DNA from 2 places in the Cyanobium sp. BA5m-10 genome. Region 2 is predicted to be linked to the other one. Evidence: predicted binding sites of a transcription regulator. Region 2 holds the regulator's gene; the other holds the start of a gene.
What was found. Region 2 encodes NtcA, which controls nitrogen genes in cyanobacteria. Its sites were predicted from a motif close to GTANCNNNNGNTAC; they were not measured.
Positions count from the first base shown of each region.

Region 1 (3,411 bases), on a different contig from region 2:
GCAAGGGAAAGAAAAATAAAAACGAAGTGAAAAGGGGGAGCTAAGCTCCCCCGACCTGAAGTCAACAGGAAAGCTGAAGGCTCACATCTTGAACTTGCCAGCGTCAGGACGATCCTGGGTCCAATCGCAGGTGTAACCCTTGGTTTCGGGAACAAACTGGTTCCAGGCAATCGGCTTGAGAACTCCCTTGTTCTCGATGATCTTGAACATGCCGTCCTTTTGGACCTCACCAATCATCACCAGCTCGGTGGTGTGGTGATTGGGCTGCACCTCGATCTTGCCCTGGGGGGCATCGAAAGTCACACCGATTAGCGCCTTACGCACTGCGTTGTCGTCAACGCTGTTGGCCTTCTCAGCCCCAGCGGCCCAGAGGTACACCATGTTGTAGGCGGATTCAGCCGGGTCGTTGGTGACCCGATTCTCGCCGTACTTGGCCTTGAAATCAGTAGTGAACTTCTTGGAAGCGGGGGTATCGAGACTCTGGAAGAAGTTCCAGGCCGCATAGGTGCCTTCCAGATATTCGGGGCCGATTGCCGCAACCTCCTCCTCAGCAATTGAGAAGCTCATGATCGAGTAGCCATTGGCAGGGGTGATGCCAGCAGCCTTCATCTGCTTGAAGAAGGCGACGTTGCTGTCACCGTTCAGGGTGTTGACGATCACGCCACCCTTGGGCAGGGCCTGCTTGATCTTGGCAATGATCGGAGCCACCTCGGTGTTGCCAAGCGGCAGGTAGTCCTCACCCACCAGATTGCCGCCCTCAACCTTGAGCTGCTCCTTCATGATCGTGTTCGCGGTGCGCGGATACACGTAATCGGAGCCCACTAGGAAAAAGTCCTTGCCCTTGTTCTTGAGCAGCCAAGAGACAGCCGGCTCAGCCTGTTGGTTGGGGGTGGCACCGGTGTAGAAGATGTTCTGGGAGCACTCCTGACCTTCGTACTGGATCGGATAGAAGAGGAAGTGATCCTTGGCCTCAAACACAGGCAGCATCGCCTTGCGGCTAGCTGAGGTCCAGCCACCAAACACCACAGCCACCTGATCCTGATCGATCAGTTTTTTGGCTTTCTCAGCGAAGGTGGGCCAGTCAGAGGCACCATCCTCTTCGACGGGAACAATCTTCAGCTTCTTGCCATCGATGGTGATCCCGCCCTTGGCGTTGATCTCCTCGATCGCCATCAACTCGGCTTCCGCCACCGTGTTTTCAGAGATGGCCATGGTGCCGGAGCGGGAATGGAGGATCCCCACCTTCACTTCACCGTCAAAATCGCCAGAGGCTTTTTCGCCGCCGCCGCCGCAGGCCACCAGCGAAAGGCTGGCTGCCATCGCCGTCGCACCAGCGACATAACGAATGGTGGTTTTGCGCATCAGGGAAGACTTCATAAAAACTCCTACGGGAAACCGCTGAATGTCCCGCTGCTGTTTAGCGGTCAGTGGAAGGTATCCAGTTGTCACACGTTGGCCCTGTAGTGGTTGCTACGAATCTCGCAAAAGCCCTGCGACCTCGAAGGAATCCAGAAAGTCCCACAAAACAGCAGCAACAATCAGCCCCGGCGCCGTATCGCTCGACACCAATTACACAATGCCGAGATGGTCTCAGGGCTTGCTCAGCAAATGCTCACCAACTGAATTCGCCCACAACTCGCCTAACCCCAAACAATTTGATTCCTACCGAGTAGCATCGGATACTGAGATCGCCGACGGCGTGGGACTCCGAAGGCGGCTGTTTACAACCCAGGTCACTACTCTTGCTATCGTCTCTGTGGCGACTGTAGGCGGGTGGTTCCTTAGCGAATGGGTTAGCCAAAATGCCGGAGCCCAGGCCCGTGAAGTGGCCTTTGAGTCTGATGTCATAAGGCACCTCAGCTTTGAGATGCTCCAGTCTGTGCCGCACACGGCTCAGTACATGGTGCAAGGCGGGACAAGCGCGCTAAGCGATGAGCTGAACCATGACATCACGAAGCTCAAGAGCTTCCGCACCGCCCTCGATGAAAAGCTCACAACCCTGAGCCGGCTATCTAGAACCAACGCACTCCATCGGGAACTAGAGGCTATCCGGCTGCTCTCAGTCCAGGTGCAACGCAACCTGGAACAGACGGCTGCTGAAGTTAAAGAACTGCAAAAACAAAACAAACCACTTAGCCTAACATTGATACAACGAACAACTCAAGACCGAACAATTAGTGAGATTCGGCGACACGGCGAAGTCTTGGCAAATCTGTACAACGAAAAAGCCCAAAAGCTTGATGCTCTTAAAAAAGAGCAATATTCAGCACGTCTTTTGGGTATGGGCATCTGGATGGCTGGGCTTGTGCTGGGCTGGGTAGTGGGCTTGAGCTTTGCCTGGCGCACAGCCGATCGGATTCTTAAACCGTTGCTACAGCTAGATGAGCTGATGCTGAACCCTGATAAAAATATAGCCACAACCCTGCAAAGCCCCAGCTTCAGCAAAGCCCCCCGGGAAATCATTAGCCTCAGCGGCAGCTTCTACAAATTGGTCACTGAATCCCTATCACTGACAGCACAACTCAGGGACCTAGCCAACACGGATGGGCTCACCTCAGTAGGCAACCGACGCCGCTTCGACGAGGTTTTCAGCCAGGAGTGGAAGCGGGGCCTGCGTAGCGGCCAACCCTTGAGTTTACTTATGTTGGATGTGGACCATTTCAAGCTTTACAACGATAGCTACGGGCATGTTGAAGGAGACCTCTGCCTCGGGAAAGTTGCAGATGCGATAAAAAGCAAGGTGCTTCGCAGCACCGACCTTGTCTGCCGTGTAGGTGGCGAGGAATTCGCTATTCTGCTGCCGGAAACTGGGTTGACCGAAGCCTATCGACTGGCGGAAGCCATTATTAACGCCCTGGATTCCGCCTGCATCGACCATGAATCCAGCCCAGTTGCCAGCTGGGTTACGGCCAGCATTGGGGTCGCCAGTGGGATACCTCAACAGGGGACCAGTCAACGTCAGCTGATGGAAAAAGCCGACCAAGCTCTCTACCACCGCAAAAGCAATCTGGGGCGCCATGGTGTCACGGCCGCAGATACCTTGGCCTAGCTCGACCTAGCCCCCGGATTGCAGGGCCTGGCGCAGGACCGTGCCGTCAACCGGGGGGAGTGGTGATGCAGTAGGCACCAGACCCAGATAGGCCTGCACGTCACGGACTGTGCTGAGGTTGCGCTCTAGAACGCCGCCTTGCACAAAGAGGGGCTCCTGGTTGGCCAAAGAGAAAAACACCAAACCCTTCAACGAATCACGGAATCCCCGTTCGGTTACACCCTCCCGACGGGCCATGGTGGCGATCGCGGCGTCAGGGTTGGCAGCCGCCTCCTTGTGGGCAGCCTGCCAGACCCTCAAAAGCCGTGCCACTAAAGGCCGATTGGCCGAAAGGAACTCGGGATCAGCAACCAGAATGTCGA
Region 1 is NZ_JAGQCP010000065.1:6,302-9,712, forward strand. Features, by position in the region: gene urtA (urea ABC transporter substrate-binding protein) at 82-1,377, opposite strand; gene KBY85_RS16000 (GGDEF domain-containing protein) at 1,826-3,049, shown strand; gene KBY85_RS14530 (ABC transporter substrate-binding protein) at 3,056-3,411, opposite strand, start outside.
Region 1: the regulator NtcA is predicted to act here: its motif matches at 1,461-1,474, upstream of urtA (urea ABC transporter substrate-binding protein).

Region 2 (3,411 bases):
ACTCCCAAGCCATAGGAATGGGCCGGCAAAATAAAATAGGATCCGTCCTCGTCTTCGCGCAGGGGAGCGGGCTCCAGGTTCGCCGGGTTGAACCGCTTGGGGTTCATCACGGTGCCAGGCACATGCCGAAAGATCAAAAATTCCTTGGCCGACAACCGCAAGTCGTAGCCATAGGAAGAACAGCCGTAGCTGAGCACCGGGGAGCCCGCCGTAGCGGGATCGAGGTGGCGCACCAGGCTCGACTGAAACGGCTGCAACATTCCTACCGCAGCTTGCTCGTTGATCCAGCGATCGTTCTTCAGCATCAGAGGCCTCGGCGCAACTGGGTGACCTGATCAGCCATGGCCATCAACTCAGGAGTCATGGCTGGCCCTGTCAAAATGACATCTAGATGGGCTGGTCGGCGCTCCAAGGTTGCCAGCACTTCAGCCTGCTCGATGTAGCCCAGCTCCACAGCCAAGCCCAGCTCGTCGAGCACCATTAGATCCACCGCACCACTGAGCAGCTGCTCGCGGCTGAAGGCCCACACCTGGCGCACCGCCTCCAACAGCTCGAGCCCCTGGTGGGCAGCTGGCTCTGACAGACAGCCGGGCACACCGGGCCGCAGCCATTGCAGTCGCCCACACAGCCAGACGCTGCTGCCGAGGCCCTGATCTACACCGCCCTTAAGGAACTGAGTAACTAGCACCCGGCTACCCAAGCCGGCACTACGTAGGGCCTGGCTGAGCACGGCTCCGTAACTGCCGCGGAAAGGCGCCGTATGGATTTGCAGTAAGCCCTCCGACTGGGCCACCAGCCGCAATGCCGGCGCAGCAGAAGGGGCGGACGCGGCAGCCGCCACAGCCAAAGGGCGATGGCCAGAGCGCTGAGGTTGGTGCTGGACCGCCGGAAAACCAGCTCCAGAGGAGGAGGAGGTGAGGCCTGAGACGGGCAAGCTCGCGGTCATGAACAACCTGAATAAGAACCTTGAAAATCGAAAAACAGACCTGGGGCGCCGCGAGCAGCCCATGGCCTCGCGGAGCTGAATGTAGCGGGATCGAGCCGCTCCACAAGCAAACGACACCATCCCTAGCGGAAACATACGTACTGGTGCGCAGGGGGCGCCGGCGGTGTCGTCTCAAACCGTGTGTATTGCTACAAGCCGCCCCCCGGGTGATCCTTAGGGTCCCGGCACTTGCCAAAACCTTGATGGTTGGCGCTACCCACGGATTTAGCCGTACCGCCAACACCCCATCGACGGGTGCTCCTGGCGTGGTGGCAGGCATGGGCAGCGCCGGCCAGGGCAACCCCACCCTGTTGGAAGTGATCCGGGGCCTGGCCGGCAGCAGTGTCGAGACGATCGAACGGGGCAAAACGATTTTTTTTCCCGGCGATCCAGCCGAGCGGGTCTATCTGCTGCGGCGCGGAGCGGTCCGGCTGTCGCGGGTATATGAATCAGGCGAGGAGATCACCGTGGCCCTGTTGCGCGAGAACAGCCTGTTTGGTGTGCTCTCGCTGCTTACCGGCCAGCGCTCCGATCGCTTCTATCACGCTGTTGCCTTCACCAGGGTCGAGATGGTGACCGCACCAGCCACCTCCGTGCGCCGTGCGATCGAGCAGGACGCCAGCGTGGGCTTGCTACTGCTGCAGGGCCTGTCTTCGCGAATACTGCAGACCGAAACGATGATCGAAACCCTCACCCACCGCGACATGAGCTCGCGGCTGGTGAGCTTCCTGCTGGTGCTGTGCCGAGATTTCGGCGTTCCCAGCTCGGAAGGGATCACGATTGATCTGCGCCTCTCCCACCAGGCGATTGCCGAAGCGATTGGCTCCACCCGCGTCACAATCACTCGCCTGCTGGGCGACCTGCGCAACGACGGGCTGGTTCAGATCGACCGCAAAAAGATCACTGTGTTTGATCCAATCGCCCTAGCTAAGCGCTTCAGCTGAAGGCCAGGGATACTGGGGCCCTCCGGGGACGTATGTGACGGGCTGGCTGCTGATCCTCGCTCTGCTCGCCCTGGGGGGAGTGCTCTCCACCCTGGGCGACCGACTCGGCAGCCTGGTGGGCAAGGCGCGCTTGAGCCTGTTGGGGATGCGGCCCCGCCGCACCGCCGTGTTGATCACAGTGCTCACTGGCAGCCTGATCAGTGCCATCTCCCTCGGCCTGATGCTGCTGGTAAGCGAGCGGCTGCGCACGGGCCTGTTTGAACTCGATCGACTGGAGCAACGGCTGCAAACCAGCCGCAGCGAACTGAGCCGCAGCAACAGCCAACTAGCCAGCAGCCGCCTGCAGGTGGCGCGGGCCGAACAGGGCAAACGCGAGGCTCAGACGCGCTTTGAGCAGGCCCAAGCCCGCGCCAGCAAATTGCGCCAAGAGCTGGCGCCACTTCTAACCCAGCGCAACCGGTTGGAGCTGGAGCGCAGCCGTCTCAGCCAGGAGGTGAAGGGGCGGGATGCGGAAATCCGCCGCACCGAAGCGGAACTAGCCCAGGTGCGCCGCCGGATTAGCGCCGGAGCCCAAGAACTTAAAGACCTGGAGGGCAACCTGATTGCCCTGCGCCGCGGCGACGTGGTGCTCAGCAGCGGTCAGACCCTGGCCAGCGCCAAGGTGACCCTTGAGCGCCCCGAGCAGGCCAAGGAGGTGATCACCGCCTTGCTGCAGCAGGCCAATCTCAACGCCTTCAGGCGGGTGCTGCCCGGCCAGCCCCCCGATCGCCAGATCCTGCTGGTACCCAAAAATGACATCAGCAAGCTGGAAGGCCTGCTCGCCAAACCCGGCAGCTGGGTGGTGAGCATTCTCTCGGCCGCCAACGTGCTGAGGGGCGAGCGCCAGGTGCTTGCCTTCCCAGACCTACGCCCCAACCGCCCAGTAGTTAAAGCAGGTGAAGTGCTGGCCAGCACCACGATCGAGGGCGACCTCACAGCCCTGGAGCCGGTTTCGCGGCGACTCAACCTGCTGCTGGCCGCTGCCTATGCCCGAGCCCAGCGCCAGGGCACATTGGTGGAAGGGCTGCAGTTCGATGCGGCCAGCTTTAAAAAGCTGGCCCGGGAGCTGAGCGAGCGCCAGCCGGGCCAGGTTGCCCAACTAGAAGCCCTCGCCATCAACAGCGCCAGCACCGCCGACCCAATTGCAGCGGAATTGCGCTGGTTGGCGGCCCCATCTCCCGCCCAATCGGGTCCGGGCCCTCGCCGCCCATGACGAGCGCTGCGGCGGGCCTGGTGGCAGGCCTCGATCCCGGGCGCAGCAAATGCGGTCTAGTGCTGGCTGATCCTGCCGTTGGCCAGATCCGGCAGGCTGCCATCCTGCCCCCACAAGCCTGCCTCGCCCTGCTCAAAAGCTGGCAGCAAGTGGGGCTTGGCCAGGTTGTGCTCGGCAATGGCACCGGCAGCAAAGACTGGTGCAGCCAACTTGGCCAGCAGCGGCTGGCG
Region 2 is NZ_JAGQCP010000007.1:78,134-81,544, reverse strand. Features, by position in the region: gene dcd (dCTP deaminase) at 1-305, opposite strand, end outside; gene KBY85_RS04845 (cob(I)yrinic acid a,c-diamide adenosyltransferase) at 305-946, opposite strand; gene ntcA (global nitrogen regulator NtcA) at 1,189-1,929, shown strand; gene KBY85_RS04835 (DUF3084 domain-containing protein) at 1,964-3,181, shown strand; gene KBY85_RS04830 (resolvase) at 3,178-3,411, shown strand, end outside.